2 regions of the Luteimonas sp. 3794 genome follow, and region 1 is predicted to be linked to the other one. Evidence: predicted binding sites of a transcription regulator. Region 1 holds the regulator's gene; the other holds the start of a gene.
The links. Region 1 encodes FliA, which starts transcription of late flagellar genes. Its sites were predicted from a motif close to TAAAGTTTNNCNNNCNNNGGCCGATAA; they were not measured.
Positions count from the first base shown of each region.

Region 2: the regulator FliA is predicted to act here: its motif matches at 4,194-4,220, upstream of J2X52_RS11415 (methyl-accepting chemotaxis protein).

Region 1 covers NZ_JAVDVJ010000002.1:221,615-229,576, reverse strand. The annotation lists gene flhA (flagellar biosynthesis protein FlhA) at 1-723, shown strand, start outside; gene flhF (flagellar biosynthesis protein FlhF) at 995-2,590, shown strand; gene J2X52_RS04640 (P-loop NTPase) at 2,577-3,434, shown strand; gene J2X52_RS04635 (RNA polymerase sigma factor FliA) at 3,431-4,195, shown strand; gene cheY (chemotaxis response regulator CheY) at 4,221-4,613, shown strand; gene J2X52_RS04625 (protein phosphatase CheZ) at 4,610-5,212, shown strand; gene J2X52_RS04620 (chemotaxis protein CheA) at 5,216-7,183, shown strand; gene J2X52_RS04615 (flagellar motor protein) at 7,247-7,962, shown strand, end outside.
Region 2 covers NZ_JAVDVJ010000007.1:75,293-83,254, forward strand. The annotation lists gene thrC (threonine synthase) at 1-471, opposite strand, end outside; gene J2X52_RS11405 (homoserine kinase) at 468-1,421, opposite strand; gene thrA (bifunctional aspartate kinase/homoserine dehydrogenase I) at 1,418-3,922, opposite strand; gene J2X52_RS11415 (methyl-accepting chemotaxis protein) at 4,248-6,098, shown strand; TPP riboswitch at 6,142-6,236, shown strand; gene thiC (phosphomethylpyrimidine synthase ThiC) at 6,357-7,962, shown strand, end outside.

The sequences.
Region 1 (7,962 bases):
CTGCCCGGCAAGGACCCGGCCTTCGGCCTGGACGCGCTGTGGATCCTGCCGGTGCAGCGTGCCAATGCCGAAGCCGCGGGCTATACGGTGGTCGATCCGGCCACCGTGGTCGCGACCCATCTGTCCCACCTGGTGCGCGAGCAGGCGCCGGAACTGCTCGGCCACGAGGAAGTGCAGCAGTTGCTGGCCACCCTCGCGCGCAGCGCGCCCAAGCTGGCCGATGACCTCACGCCCAAGGCGCTGCCGCTGGCGGTGGTCGTACGGGTGCTGCAGAACCTGCTGATCGAACGCATCCCGGTGCGCCAGCTGCGCCGCATCGCCGAGGCGCTGGTCGAGCACGCCGCGCATACCCAGGACCCGGCGCAGCTGACCGCCGTGGTGCGCACCGCACTGGGCCGCTTCATCGTCCAGGAAATCGCCGGGCCGGCCGAGGAACTGCCGGTCTACACGCTGGCGCCGAATCTGGAACGCGTCTTGCAGGATTCTGCACAGGGCGGTGGCGCTGCACTGGAGCCGGGCCTGGCGGAACGCCTGCAACAAAGCCTGGCCACGTGCGCGGGCGAGCAGGAAGCCAGGAACGAGCCGGCGGTGGTGCTGGTACCCGGACAGGTCCGCGCCGCGCTGGCGCGCCTGGTCCGGCACAGCGTCCCCAACCTCTCGGTGCTGTCCTACAACGAAGTGCCGGAAGACAAGCGCTTGAAGCTCCTGGGAACGATCAATTGAACAGGTACTGGTCAGACGTGATGGACGACACAACGCAGCCGCGGGACCCCATGCAGGGTAGAACCGGCGCCACGCCGGGCTGCCCGCAGACCGGGCGCTGGCCACCACGTCGAGGACCGGTGCCCGCGACGGCGGATCCGGCCGCGCGGCGCATGCATCTCCCGCTGCCGCGTGTCACCCCCTGCAAGGGTCCGCCCCCCGACCCGTTGCCGTCCCTGCTCCGCCGCGTCTCGAACCACTTCTCACGCACTCCGAATTCCGGGCTCCCGACATGAAAATCCGCCGTTTCGTCGCCGCCGACATGCGTAGCGCCCTGCAAATGGTGCGCGAGGCGCATGGCCCGGACGCTGTGATCCTGTCCAACCGCCGGACCGACGAAGGCGTGGAGATCGTCGCGGCCAGCAATTACGACGAGGGCTACGTGCAGCGGGCCATCGAGGATGCGCAGCGCGACGCGCCCGCGGCCGCCCCGCCGCTGGCGACGATGCTGCGCGGCAGCCGCGCCATGCGCGACGACGAGGCCGCGCTGGCGCCGTCCGAACGCTGGCTGCGCGACCTCGCAGCCCCACCGGCGGCCCCGGCTGCGCCGACGCCGCAGCGGGCCGAGGCATCCGCTCGCACTGGCGCAACGCTGGCGGCGGCGCCCGTTGCCGTCGCCGCCGCGCAGGCTTCCGCGCCGGTACCGGCTGCGTTCGCCCCGCCGGCCGAACTGGCCCGCTTCGATCTCGATGGCCCCACCTTCGCCGAACTGCTGGCCGCCGGCCACCGCGACGACACGCCGGCCGCGCCGCGCACCGCAGCGCCTGTGGCCGCGGCACCGCGCTCCGCTCCGGAACCGGCGCGCGCGGCAGCACCCGCGCCCGTTTCCGCCGCGCTCACCCAGGACGACGGTTTTCCGTCGCCGAGCGCGCCCGAGCCGGCGGTCCTGTCGGCCGTGCCCAGCCTGCCCGTCCCCTCAAGTGACAGGGAACTGGCGCAGATGCGCGACGAGCTCGCGCAGATGCGCATGATGATCGAGCGTGAGATGGCCCGCCTCACCGACGAGCGCCTGCGCGGTTCGCCGGCGCGCGCCCAGGCCATGGAACTGATGGAGGATTACGGCTTCGACGCCGGCATCACCCGCGACACCGTGCTGCAGATTCCCGCCGACACCCCCGATTCCCGCGTGCGCGGCCTGATGCTCGCCCTGCTGTCCAAGCGCCTGCCGGTCTGTCCGATCGACCCGCTGAGCGAAGCGGGCGTGATCGCCCTCGTCGGTCCCACCGGTGCCGGCAAGACCACGACCATCGCCAAGTTGGCGGCGCTGTATGCGTCCCAGCACCAGGCGCGCGATATCGCCCTGGTGACGACGGACACTTCGCGCATCGGTGGACGCGAACAGCTGCACAGCTACGGCCGCCAGCTCGGCATCGCCGTGCATGAGGCCGACAGCGAAACCGGCCTGGTGCAGTTGCTGCAGAAGCTGGAGGACTACAAGCTGGTGCTGGTCGACACCGCCGGCCTGAGCCAGCGTGACCGTGCGCTGGCCGGCCAGCTGAACTGGCTGCGCGCCGCCCGCAACGTGCGCACCTTGCTGGTCCTGCCAGCCAATACCCATTTCGCCGATCTCGACGAGGTGGTCCGCCGCTTCGACAGCGTGCGCCCGCAGGGCGTGGTGCTGACCAAGCTGGACGAAACCGGCCGCCTGGGCAGCGCCCTGTCGGTCGCCGTCGACCACCAGTTGCCGCTGACCTGGGTCACCGATGGCCAGCGCGTGCCCGAAGACCTGCACCGGGCGAATGCCGCCCATCTGGTGCTTCGCCTTGAAGATCTGCGCCGCGATGCCGATAAGCCGATTGTCCCGGAACATACCCATGCCGTCGCCTGAGCTGCTCCCGATGTCCTCCGCGCCCTTCCAGCCCGTCCGCACCCTCGCCGTCACCGGCGGCAAGGGCGGCGTCGGCAAGACCAACGTATCGGCCAATCTGGCCGTCGCGCTGTCGGGCATGGGCCAGCGCACACTGCTGCTCGATGCCGACCTGGGCCTGGCCAACGTCGACGTGCTGCTGGGCCTGTCGCCCAAGCACACGCTGGCCGATCTGGTGGCCGGACGCTGCGAACTCGACGACATCATTCTCGAAGGCCCCGCGGGCGTGCTCGTGGTCCCCGCCGCTTCCGGGCGTCGCCACATGGCCGAGCTGCGTCCCGCCGAACATGCGGGGCTGGTGAACGTGTTCAACGACCTGCAGCGTGACCTCGACCTGCTGGTCGTCGACACCGCCGCCGGCATCACCGATTCGGTGCTGACCTTCTGCCAGGCCGCGCAGGACGCGATTGTCGTGGTCTGCGACGAACCGGCCTCGATCACAGACGCCTACGCCCTGATCAAGGTGCTGGCGCGCGAGCGTGGGGTGAACCGGGTGCAGGTGGTGGCCAACATGGTCCGCAGCCCGCAGGAAGGCCGCAACCTGCACGAGAAACTCTCGCGCGTGTGCGAGCGCTTCATCGGTGATGTGTCCTTGAACTATCTGGGCGCGGTGCCGCAGTGCGACTGGCTGCGCATGGCCGTACAGCGCCAGCAGGCCGTGGTCACCGCGTATCCGGGCAGTCCGTCGGCACGTGCGCTGATCGAGATCGCCCAGCGCGTCTCGCGCTGGCAGGCACCGACCGCGCCGCGCGGCCACGTGGAATTCTTCGTCGAGCGCATGTTGCGCCAGGGAGCAGTCGCATGAGCCTCGCCGCACGTCAGCAGTACCAGTCGGTGCAACGCGCCGTCGCCCCCGATGTCGATCCGCTCGTGCAGCACGCCGAACTGGTGCGCCGGATCGCCCATCACCTTGCTGCGCGGCTGCCGGCCAGCGTCGAGATCGACGACCTGATCCAGGCCGGCATGATCGGGCTGCTCGAGGCCTCGCGCAGCTACGACGCCGACCAGGGGGCCTCGTTCGAAACCTATGCCTCGATCCGCATCCGCGGCTCGATGATCGACGAGATCCGCCGCGGCGACTGGGTGCCGCGCTCGGTGCACCGGCGCGCCCGCGACGCGGCCTCGGCGATCCGTTCGATCGAGCAGAGCACCGGCCGCGCCGCGAGCGCCCACGAGGTCGCCGCGAAGCTGGAGATGCCGCTGGAGGATTACCAGCGCCTGCTCGAGGACGCCGCTCGCGGTCAGGTGCTGAGCCTTGATTCGCACATCGAAGACCACGGTGAGGTGGAACCGGTCAACCGCGGCGGCGGCCCCACGCCGCAGGAAAACCTGGTGCGTGGCGAATTCGGCCGCGAGCTGATGTCCGCGATCGGCCACCTGCCCGAGCGCGAGCAGCTGGTGCTGTCGCTGTACTACGAACAGGAACTCAATCTGAAGGAAATCGGCGCCGTGCTCGGCGTCAGCGAGTCACGCGTCTGCCAGATCCACGGCCAGGCCGTGGTGCGCCTGCGCGGCCGTCTCACCGCCTTCGAACTCGCCGATACCGGTTACGGTGCCGACGACTGATGTCACGCTCACTCTGGAGTCCGTTTTGAACAAGAACATCCGCATCCTGGTCGTCGACGATTTCTCGACGATGCGCCGGATCGTCAAGAACCTGCTGTCCGATCTGGGCTTCAACAACACGGTCGAGGCGGAAGACGGCAACAGCGCACTCGCCGTGCTGCGTCAGGACGCAGTGGAACTGGTCGTCACCGACTGGAACATGCCGGGCATGACCGGCATCGAACTGCTGCGCGAAATCCGCGCCGACCCCAAGTTCCGCGCCCTGCCGGTGCTGATGGTCACCGCGGAAGCCAAGCGCGAGCAGATCATCGAAGCCGCGCAGAACGGCGTGAACGGCTACATCATCAAGCCGTTCACCGCGCAGACCCTCGAAGAAAAGCTCGGCAAGATCTTCGAACGCCTGGGGACCGCGGCATGACCGCCACCGCCACCGAACGCAGCCAGCTCGCCACGCTGCTCCATGACGCCCTCGAAGCGCTCGAGCGCGGCGACGAGGACGGCTGGCGCCGGCAGATCGATGCGCTGGCCGCCGCGCGCGCGCGCAGCCTCGTCAGCGGTCTGGGACGCCTGGCCCGCGATCTTTCGCAGGCCCTCGACACGCTGCCGCCCACGCCGGCCGAGGGCAACGGACTCGACGACGCGTGTGCGCGCCTGGACCACGTGGTCGAGATGACCGAACAGGCCACCCATCGCACGCTCGACCTGATCGACGACAGCCGCGCGCTCGTGGCCCGGCTCAAGGAAGGTCCGCTCGACGACACCCAGACCGGTACCGTGGAATCGCTGCGCGAGAACCTGCGCGAGATGGCGCTGGCGCAGAGTCACCAGGACCTGGGCGGGCAGATCATCCGCCGCGTCGCAGGCATCGTGCGCGGCGTGCACGAAGGCTTCGGCGCGCTCGGCCTGCCGCCGAAGGAAGACAACGCGCGCGGCAACGGGCCGGCGGTGTCGGGGCTGGACCGCCACACCGTCGGCCAGAGCGACGCCGACGACCTGCTGTCGAACCTGGGGCTCTGAGCCATGCAGTCGCCCGACATCGTCGCCGACTTCGTGCTTGAAGCACGCGAACTGCTGGACGACCTCGGCGGGCAACTCGTTGGCCTGGAACAGACGCCCGATGATCGCGAGCGCCTCAATGCGGTGTTCCGCGCCTTCCATACGCTCAAGGGCGGTGCCGGCTTTCTTGGCGCGGTACCACTGGTGCAGTTGTGCCACGCCGCCGAGGAAACCCTCGGCATGGTGCGCGCCGGCCAGGCGGCGCTGCTGCCGCGTCACTTCGACGCCGCGCAGCAGTCGCTGGACTGGCTGCAGGCGATGGTCGATGCGATCGAATACCAGGACACCGTTCCGAGCGCGCCGGATGCGTTGATCGCCGGCTTCGCGCCGTTCGACGTTCCCGCGGCCGCGCCGGTGCGCGCTGCCGCGCCGCCCCAGGCCGCGCCCGCAGCCGGCGGCGACGGCATGATCACCGACGACGAGTTCGAGTCGTTGCTCGACCAGTTGCACGGCGAACGCGCACCGGGTCTGCAGACCGGTCCCGCCCCCGACCCGGGGATGATCGGCGACGACGAGTTCGAAGCCCTGCTCGACCAGCTTCACGGTGCCGGCGTGCCGGGCGCGTCTGTTGGCGTGGCGCCGACCGCCGCCGTCCCGCCTGCCGACGACATGATCGGCGACGACGAATTCGAGGCCCTGCTCGACCAGCTGCATGGCGGCGCCGCGCCGGGCACGGTCGCGGCGCCGGCTGCAGCTGCACCCGCGGCCCCGGCCGCCATCGCCCCGCCACCGCGTCGCCCGCCGCCGCCAGCCGCCAAGACGGATGCAGCGGCGCCGACGAGTGAGCGCGAACAGACCGTCCGCGTCGACACCAAGCGGCTCGATGTCATCGTGGATCTGGTCGGCGAACTCGTACTCGCACGCAACCGGCTCAAGACCCTGCGCACGCGCCTGCGCGACGAGGATCTCGACCGCGCGGTGACCACGCTCGACAACGCCACCGCGCGCCTGCAGAGCGCGGTCATGCGCACGCGTATGCAGCCGGTGGGCAAGGTGTTCTCGCGCTTCCCCAAGCTCGCCCGCGACGTGGCCCGCGCCCTCGACAAGGAAGTGGACCTGGACCTGGTGGGCGCGGAGACCGAGCTCGACCGCAACCTGGTCGAGGCGCTGGCCGATCCGCTGATCCATCTGGTGCGCAATGCCATCGACCACGGCATCGAGATGCCCGAATTGCGCGAAGCCACCGGCAAGCCGCGCGCCGGTCGCGTGCGTCTGAGCGCGCAGCAGCAGGGCGACTACGTCGGCATCGAGATCCAGGACGACGGCGCCGGCATCGATCCCGAACGCCTGCGTTCGAAGGCGCGCGACAAGGGCCTGATCGACGCCGAGTCGGCGGCCCGCCTGAGCGCCGAGGAATGCCTCAACCTGATCTTCATGGCCGGGTTTTCCACCCGCGACGAGGTCAGCGACATCTCCGGGCGCGGCGTCGGCATGGACGTGGTGCAGTCGCGCATCCGCGAGCTCGGCGGCCAGATCCAGGTGACCTCGGAACTCGGTCGCGGCAGCCGCTTCTCGCTGCGCGTGCCGCTCACGCTCGCCATCCTGCCGACCCTGCTCGTGCATGCCTCGGGCGATGCGTATGCGCTGCCGCTGGCACGTGTGCAGGAAGTGCTGCACGCGCCGTCGCGCACGGTGAACTGGTTCGACGGCCGCGCGGCACTCGACCGCCGCTCGCACACGTTGTCGCTGCTCGACCTGCGTCACTGGCTGGGCACCCCGGCGCCGGACACGACCCTGCTGACGATCGTCGTCCTGCAGCGCGGCGACAGCCGCTTCGGCCTGGTCGTGGACGAAGTGCGTGGCCGCGAAGAGGTGGTGATCAAGCCGCTGCCCAAGGCCCTGCGCGGCCTGCCCGGCTATGCCGGTGCGACGCTGATCGGCGATGGGCGTCTCGCGCTGATCCTCGACGTCGACGCGCTCCGCCTGCGCTGATCGCGGGCCGCGGCAGGTCCGCGCCCCATTTAAGTCCTTCCCGTTTCCGCCGATACCTAGCTCATGGACCTTTTCAGCGTCGCCGGACTCGTGCTTGCCCTGATCGCCATCCTGGGCGGCAGCGTGCTCAAGGGTGCGGGGCTGAGCGCGCTCTGGTCGCCCGCCGCCTTCCTGATCGTCATGGTCGGCACGGTCGCGGCGATAATGCTGCACACACCGGGCAGCACGCTGAAACACGCGTTCAAGATCGCCGGCTGGGTGGTCAAGCCGCCGGTGTCCGATCGCGCGGCGCTGATCGCGCAACTCATCGAATGGAGCAATGTCTCGCGCAAGCAGGGACTGCTGGGGCTGGAAAGCCACGTCGCGGCGCAGACCGATCCGTTCCTCAAGAAGGGCCTGCAGATGCTGGTCGACGGCGTCGAGCCCGAGGCCATCCGTCACATGCTGGAGATCGAACTGCAGGGCGAGGAACACCATGACCTCGCCGCGGCCAAGGTGTTCGAAGGCATGGGCATCTACGCGCCCACGCTGGGCATCGTCGGCGCGGTGCTGGGCCTGATCGCGGTGATGAAGAACCTCGCCGATCCGAGCAAGCTCGGCCACGGCATCGCCGCCGCGTTCACCGCCACGATCTACGGCATCGCCTCGGCCAACATGTTCTTCCTGCCGATGGCCGCCAAGCTCAAGAGTGTGATCGGCCGCCGCACCGGAGAGCGCGAGCTGGCCATCGAAGGGCTGATCGCGATCGCGCAGGGCGAAAACCCCCGCAACATCGAGGC
Region 2 (7,962 bases), on a different contig from region 1:
CGGATACAGGATCACGACGGAGAAGCCGGGTCGTCGATGAAAAGCGGCGGCGACGGCCGCGCCCGTATCACCGGAGGTCGCCACGAGGATTGTCGTGGCCTGCGCTGCAGGATCGCGCAATGCGCCGAGCGCGCCGGCGAGGAAGCGGGCGGCGTAATCCTTGAAGGCTGCGGTCGGCCCGTGGAACAGTTCGAGCAAGTAGTCGCCCGGGCCTGCGAGCGGCCGCAAGGGCGCGTCGAATGCGAACGCGTGCCCGCAGAGCGCGTGGAGTTGCGATTCGATGCGCGACCCTTCGAACCAGGGTGCGAGCGTCACCAAGGCGGTGTCGGCGAGCGTGGCACGCGGCGTGGCGAGATCGACCGCCGGGATCGATTCCGGCACGTACAGGCCGCCGTCCGGGGCAAGTCCGGCGACGAGCGCGTCGTCGATCCCGACGGCGGGTGCGTGACCGCGGGTACTGACGAACTTCATGTCGCGTCTCCGTCCAGCAAGCCGGCGCGTGGCCCGGCGACCGGCGACACATACGCCTGTGCGTCGATGTCTGCATCCGTGAAGCCGGCGCGCATCGCAGGTGCCGCGCGCTCGGCCGCTTCGCGCGAATCGAACCACGCGAATACGCTGGGCCCGCCGCCGGAGATGCTCGCGCCGAGCGCGCCGTGCGCCAGCGCCGCGGCCTTGACCGTATCGAAGCCGGGAATCAGCGGCGCGCGTCGCGGTTCGACCAGCACATCATGCAGGCCGGCGCGGATCAGTTCGCGATCGCCGCGCTGCAGGCCGGTGAGGAACAGGGCGAGATGGGTGCTGTGGGTCACCACGTCGTGCAACGCGTAGGGCGCCGCCAGCACAGCGCGCGAACGTCGCGTTTCCAGCACCTGCTCGGGATGCACGACGACCGCGTGCAGCCACTCAGGCACGTCGAGCGCGATGAGGCGATCGGCGGTCGAGAGGGTGACGCCGCCAAGCAGCATCGGCGCGACGTTGTCGCCGTGGCGCGCGCCGGATGCAACCGACTCGCCATCGAGTGCGAATGGATACAAGGCCTCGCGCGACAACGGTGCATCGAGCAGCGCATTTGCCGCGACGAGGGCGGCGACGCAGGACGCCGCCGAGCCGCCGAGCCCAGAGCCGAGCGGAATACCCTTCTCCAGCGTCAGCGCGAAGCCGAACGGCAGCGACAGCGCGGCCCGCAGCGACTGCAGGGCGCGCCCGGCGGTGTTGTCGGCTGCGGTCAGCGGCAACCGGTCGGCACCTTCGACATCGCCGCCGATTGCATCGATGCGCACTTCTGGCGCCTCGATACGACGGACCCCGGCGATGTCGCGCGGGCCTTCGATCACATGGCCCAGCACGTCGAAACCGACGCCGATGTTGCCGACGCTCGCGGGCGCGAATGCGCGTGCGGATGTGATGCGGCCGCTCATGCGTGTCGCCAGCCGGTGCGCGCGCCGAGCGCGTGCGCGATCGCGAGCACGTCGCCGAACACGCCGGCGGCGGTGACCTGCGGGCCGGCGCCCGGACCCTGCACGACCAGCGGATTCTCGGCGTAGCGAGCGGTGGTGAACTGGACAAGATTGTCGGTCAGACGTGTGTGCATGCACGCATGATCGGCGGGAAGTGCACGGACGCCAACACTGGCGTCCCCGCCGGCCTCGAGCCGGGCGATATGGCGCAGGCCGCGCCCTTGCGCGCGGGCGGCGTCCAGACGCGCCTGCATCGGCGCGTCGAGTTCCGACAGGCGCTGCAGGAACTCGTCGAGCGGCACCTCGCGCAGCGCTTCGGGCACCAGGCTTTCCACATCGACATCCGCCAGCGACAGCGTGCGACCGGCCTCGCGCGCGAGGATCACCAGCTTGCGCGCGACATCGAGACCGGACAGATCGTCGCGTGGATCAGGCTCGGTATAGCCGAGCGCGCGCGCTTCCCGCACGAGTTCGGAGAACGGCCGGCTGCCGTCGAAACTGTTGAACAGCCATGCCAGCGTGCCCGACAGCATGCCGTCAATCGCGTGCAGGGTGTCGCCGGTATCGAGCAGGTTGCGCAGCGTCACGATGACCGGCAGACCGGCGCCCACCGTGGCCTCGTACATGAAGCGGCTGTGCCCGGTGACGCGCGCCTCGGCGATCCGCGCATAACGCGTCCAGTCGCCACTGCCGGCGTGCTTGTTCGGGGTAACCACATGGATGCCGGCGGCGAGCCAGTCTTCGTACTTCGCGGCCACGGCGTCACTGGCGCTGCAGTCGACGATCATCGCGTGCGGCAGGTGGTCGGCGCGGACGTGCGCGGCGAAGGCGTCGAGATCGCAGGCGTCGGCGTGGTCGCCGAGCAGGGCGCCCGCGGTATCCGGATCGAGCGCGGCATCGCTCAGATACATGCGCCGGCTGCTGGCGATCGCCCGCAGGCGCAGATCAACACCGGCGCGCGCGCGCAGCGCCGGGATCACCTCGGACAATTGCGCCAGCAGCGCGCGGCCCACATTGCCGGGCCCGATCACGCCGACCGACACCGTTTGCGGCGACAGCCAGAACGCAGCGTGCGCGGCGCGCAGGGCGCGGGTGGCGTCGTCCTGCGCGATCGCGACCGAGATGTTGCGTTCACTCGCGCCCTGGGCGATCGCGCGGATGTTGACCCGGGCCTGGGCAAGGCCGTCGAACAGCCGCGCGGCGACGCCCTGGCTGCCGACCATGCCGTCGCCGACGGCGGCCAGCACGCACAGGCCGGTCTCCAGGCGCACGCCCTCGACCTGGCCGCCGGCGATCGCATCCGCGAACGCGTTTTCGATGGCCGCACGTCCACGCGCCGCCTCGGGCGCGCGCACCACGCAGCAGATCGAATGCTCCGACGAGCCCTGCGAGATCATCGTCACCGACACCCCCGTCGCATGCAGCGCCGCGAACAGCGTTTCGGCCACGCCGGGCACGCCGGCCATGCCGCTGCCGGTGAGTTCCAGCACCGCCATGTCGTCGACGATGCTCAGGCCCTTGACCGGCGAGCGTGCGGCCTCGCCCAGCGCATCAATGCGTGTACCGCGTGTGGATGGCGCAAGGGCGTTGCGGATCGATAGCGGGATGCCGCGTGCCTGCAACGGCACGATGGTGCGCGGATGCAGCACCTTGGCGCCGAAGTAGGCAAGTTCGCAGGCCTCGGCGTACGACAGTGCGCTCAGGCACACGGCATCGGGGACCAGTCGCGGATCGGCCGACAGCACGCCGTCCACATCGGTCCAGATGGTCACCGCGTCGGCATCGAACAAATCCGCCAGCAACGTGGCCGAGTGGTCACTGCCGTTGCGACCGAGAGTGGTCGCGTGTCCGTCCGGCGTGCGCGCCACGAAGCCGGTGGCGACCACATGCGCCTGCGGATGGCGCGCGCGCCATCCGGCCAGACACCTCAGGCTGGCTTCGCGGTCGACATGCATGCCGATCTCGCTGCCATGCACGACCAGGACCTCGCGCGCATCCAGGCGGGCCCAGCCCGCAGGCTCGCCGCCGAGCGCGGCGTGCATCAGCCAGGCGCTGCACAGTTCGCCATGGCCCCAGATGCGTTCGGACACCCGCAGCGCGGCGTCTTCTGTGGCGAACGCCAGCGCGCCCAGGTCCGCGTGCAGCGCGGCCGCCTCGGCGTCCAACCGCGCGATCAGGGTTCCGGTGTCGGCGCCCGGGATCGCGTGCGCCGCCTCGTGGTGACGGGCTTGCAGGGCCTGCCAGCCCGGCGCCCAGTCACCGCCACCGCGCGCAACGGCAGCCAAAGCGACCAGCGCGTCGGTGACGCCGCGCATGGCAGACACCACGACTACGCTGGCGCCGTCGGCGACGGGTGCGGCCAGGCGCGCGGCCGCAGCGATACGGCCGGCATCGGCCAGGCTGGTGCCGCCGAACTTGTGCAACTGCAGGCGGGAAAGCGGGTTGGACGGGACAGCGGACATCAAAGGCTCCTTGGGTCGGGGCCCCGCATCGCGTTCCGGGTCAGGCGGCAGCGCCGCACCCGGTTCGGGTGCGGAGCGGCGTGCTGGATCAGTTGGACACGCCCGTCCACACCCGTGTTCGGGTGGTACCGGTCGTAATGGTGAGGGTGGTCTGCGCGGCCGCATATCGACACGCCGCGGCCGCCGGAACGGCGGTGATCTGCAGGCGGGGGTCGGGGCGGCGCATGACCCGAGCATCCACCCCGATGGTGCGGCGCGTCAAGCGGGCGCCTCAACGTGGCGCGCGCGCGGCCGCTAACGTGAGACAGCGCGGGAGAACGGGTGCATGGCGGAGTCGACGGATATGCGGGGCGGGGCGGACCCGGGCGCGGCGTGCGCGGCCTTGCCGGATGCGCCGGTCGCGCTGCTGCGCCTGGACGCGGCGGGGCACCTGCTCGACGCGAACCGCGTGGCCATCGACATGCTGGCCCTCGCGCCTGGAATGCTCGACGGCCAGACCCTGGGGGTGCCCTGGGGCATGCCGCTCGACGCGCTGCGCGGCACCGACGGCGTGTGGGTCGCGCCCGGCGCCGATCCCGCATCGCGGGTGCGCTACCAGGCAGATCCCGATCACGGCGGCTGGATCCTCTCGTTGCCGCATCCCGAAACCGCCGCCCTGCTGCGCCAGGCCGCCGTCCTGCACGAGGCGGCGGGCGAGGGCGTGGCAGCAGGCGGCCTGCAGCCGCTGGTCCAGGCCTTCGAAGACGGGCGCGCCGCGCAGCGCCTGCTGGAGCGGATCGGCGATCTGCTCACGCGCTGCGATCTCGACCTCGGCGCACTGGAGAACGCCGACGAAAAAGATGCGCCACTTGTGCGCCGGCTGTCGGCAGGCTTCGGCAACCTCGCCGAGGCGATCCGACAGGCGGTGGTCCTGTCGGTGGGCATTGCCGACGAAGTGCCGCATCTGGTCAGTGAGAACGACGAACTCGTGCGCCAGTCGCAGGCGCAGCTCGAAGCGCTGGAATCGGTGCTCGCCGCAAGCCGGCGGTTGCTGGCGGACCTGCAGGCGGTCACCGGCGAGCTCCAGGCGGTGCGGGATGTGGCCGGCAACGCGGACGAGCGCGCCCGCGCCGGCATCGAGGCCGCGCGGGCGCTGGCCGATTCGATGGCAGCGGTGCAGCAGCGCTCCGCCCGCGCCAACGAGGTCATCGAGGTCATCGACACCGTCGCCTTCCAGACCAACATCCTCTCGATCAACGCCAGCATCGAAGCCGCCCATGCCGGCGACGCGGGACGCGGCTTCGCCGTGGTCGCCAGCGAGATCCGCCGGCTGGCAGACCGTGCCGCGAGTGCGGCGCGGGATGTGCGCGGCATCATCGGCGAAACGGTCTCCGCCCTCGGCGAGGGCGCCGCCTCGGCGCAGCACACCGGACAGGTGCTCGACGGCATCGGCGAGCTGCTGGGCGGCGCCGGCCGCGCGATGGCGTCGGTGGCCCAGCGGATCGATGCGCAGAGCGGCGAGATCGCCGCCATCGACCAGGCGGTCGAACACGTCGTCGGCCTGGGTCGCAGCAATCTCGAGCATGCCGCCCATGTCGCCGAGCGCAGCGAGGCCCTGGGCCGCAACGCGGCCACGCTGCACGACGGCGTGGGCCTGTTCCGTCTGCCCGCCGATCCGATGCGCACACCGCGCCACGCCTGCGTGCTCGGCCTGGCGCAGGCGGCGGCATCGGCCATCGGCCAAGCCCTGGCCCAGGCCGTCGCCCAGCGCGAGATCGACCTGGCCGCACTGTTCGCCCGCGAGTACGAGCCGATTCCCGGCGTGAGTCCGGCCAAATACCGCAGCGTCTTCGATGCCCTCTGCGACCGGGTGCTACCGCCGCTGCAGGAACCGGTGGCCGGCGCGCATCCCTGGATTGTCTTCGCGATCAGCGCCAACCCCGATGGCTATGTGCCCACCCACAACCAGCGCTTCTGCCAGCCCTTGACCGGCGATCACGCCCGCGACCTTGTCGGCAACCGCACCAAGCGCATTTTCGACGATCGGGTCGGACGCAGCGTCGGTGCGCACACCGACCCCTGGCGCCTGCAGGTCTACCGGCGCGACACCGGCCAGATCATGTTCGACCTCTCGGTGCCGATCTACGTGAGCGGCCGTCATTGGGGCGGGTTCCGCGTCGGCTACACGCTGGAGTGACGCCAGCGGCGCTGGCATCGCACCTGTCTTCGCGGTCTAATGCGCGCTGAAGCGGGGGTACCGGCGTCGCCGGTTGAGACAGTCCCTTCGAACCTGATCCGGTTGATACCGGCGTAGGGAAGCTTCGCAGGACCTGCCGCAGAACCGTCTTGTCGCATGCGCAATGCGGCTGGCGTCGCGCCGGGCCCGCGCCGCCGCTTCGTCCGCGAGAAGGAGAGCCCACCCCGGGTTCCCGTTCGCCACCACAGGACGAATGCGATGAATGCCGTGCCTTCCACACTGCTGCAGCAGACCGACCAGCTGTCCGAATCGGTGACGCGCCCGATCCCGGGCTCGCGCAAGATCCATGTCGAAGGTTCGCGGCCCGACCTGCGCGTGGCGATGCGCGAGATCGTGCAGACGCGCACGCCGACACTGTTCGGCGGTGAGGAGAACCCGCCGATCACCGTCTACGATCCGTCCGGCCCGTACACCGACCCGGATGTCACGATCGATCTGGCCGCTGGCCTCGCGCCATTGCGCGCGCGCTGGATCGAGGAGCGCGGCGATACCGAAGCACTGTCGGCATTGAGCTCGGCATTCGGACGTGGCCGCGAGCACGACCCCAAGCTCGACCATGTCCGCTTTCCGTCGCGAATCCTGCCGCGCGTGGCGAAGGCCGGCGCCAACGTCACCCAGATGCATTACGCGCGCCGCGGCATCGTCACCCCGGAAATGGAATACGTCGCGATCCGCGAGAACCAGCGGATCGAGCTGGTACGCGACGCACTGCTGCGCCAGCAGCATCCGGGCGAGGCCTTCGGCGCCAATATTCAGCAGGTGATCACGCCGGAGTTCGTGCGCGATGAAATCGCCCGCGGCCGCGCGATCCTGCCCAACAACATCAATCATCCCGAGAGCGAGCCGATGATCATCGGCCGCAACTTCCTGACCAAGATCAACGCCAACATCGGCAACAGTGCGGTGAGTTCCGGCATCGCCGAGGAAGTGGAGAAGCTGGTCTGGTCGATTCGCTGGGGCGGCGACACGGTGATGGATCTGTCGACCGGCAAGCACATCCACGAGACGCGCGAGTGGATCATCCGCAATTCGCCGGTGCCGATCGGCACGGTGCCGATCTACCAGGCGCTGGAGAAGGTGGACGGTCGCGCCGAGGAACTGACCTGGGAGATCTTCCGCGACACGTTGATCGAGCAGGCCGAGCAGGGCGTCGACTACTTCACCATCCACGCCGGCGTGCTGCTGCGTTACGTGCCACTGAGCGCGAAGCGGGTGACCGGCATCGTCTCGCGCGGTGGCTCGATCATGGCCAAGTGGTGCCTGGCGCATCACCGCGAGAGCTTCCTCTACACGCACTTCGAGGACATCTGCGAGATCATGAAGGCCTACGACGTGGCGTTCTCGCTCGGCGACGGCCTGCGCCCAGGCTGCATCGCCGATGCCAACGACGCCGCGCAGTTCGGTGAGCTGGAGACGCTCGGCGAGCTGACCAAGATCGCGTGGAAGCACGACATCCAGACCATGATCGAGGGCCCTGGTCACGTGCCGATGCAGCTGATCAAGGAGAACATGGACAAGCAACTGGTCGAGTGCGGCGAAGCGCCGTTCTACACGCTAGGCCCGCTGACGACCGACATCGCCCCGGGCTACGACCACATCACCAGCGCGATCGGCGCGGCGATGATCGGCTGGTACGGCTGCGCGATGCTCTGCTACGTGACGCCGAAGGAGCACCTGGGCCTGCCGAACCGCGAGGACGTGCGCGACGGGATCATGGCCTACAAGATCGCCGCGCATGCCGCCGATCTCGCCAAGGGTCATCCCGGCGCGCAGGTGCGCGACAACGCGCTGAGCAAGGCGCGGT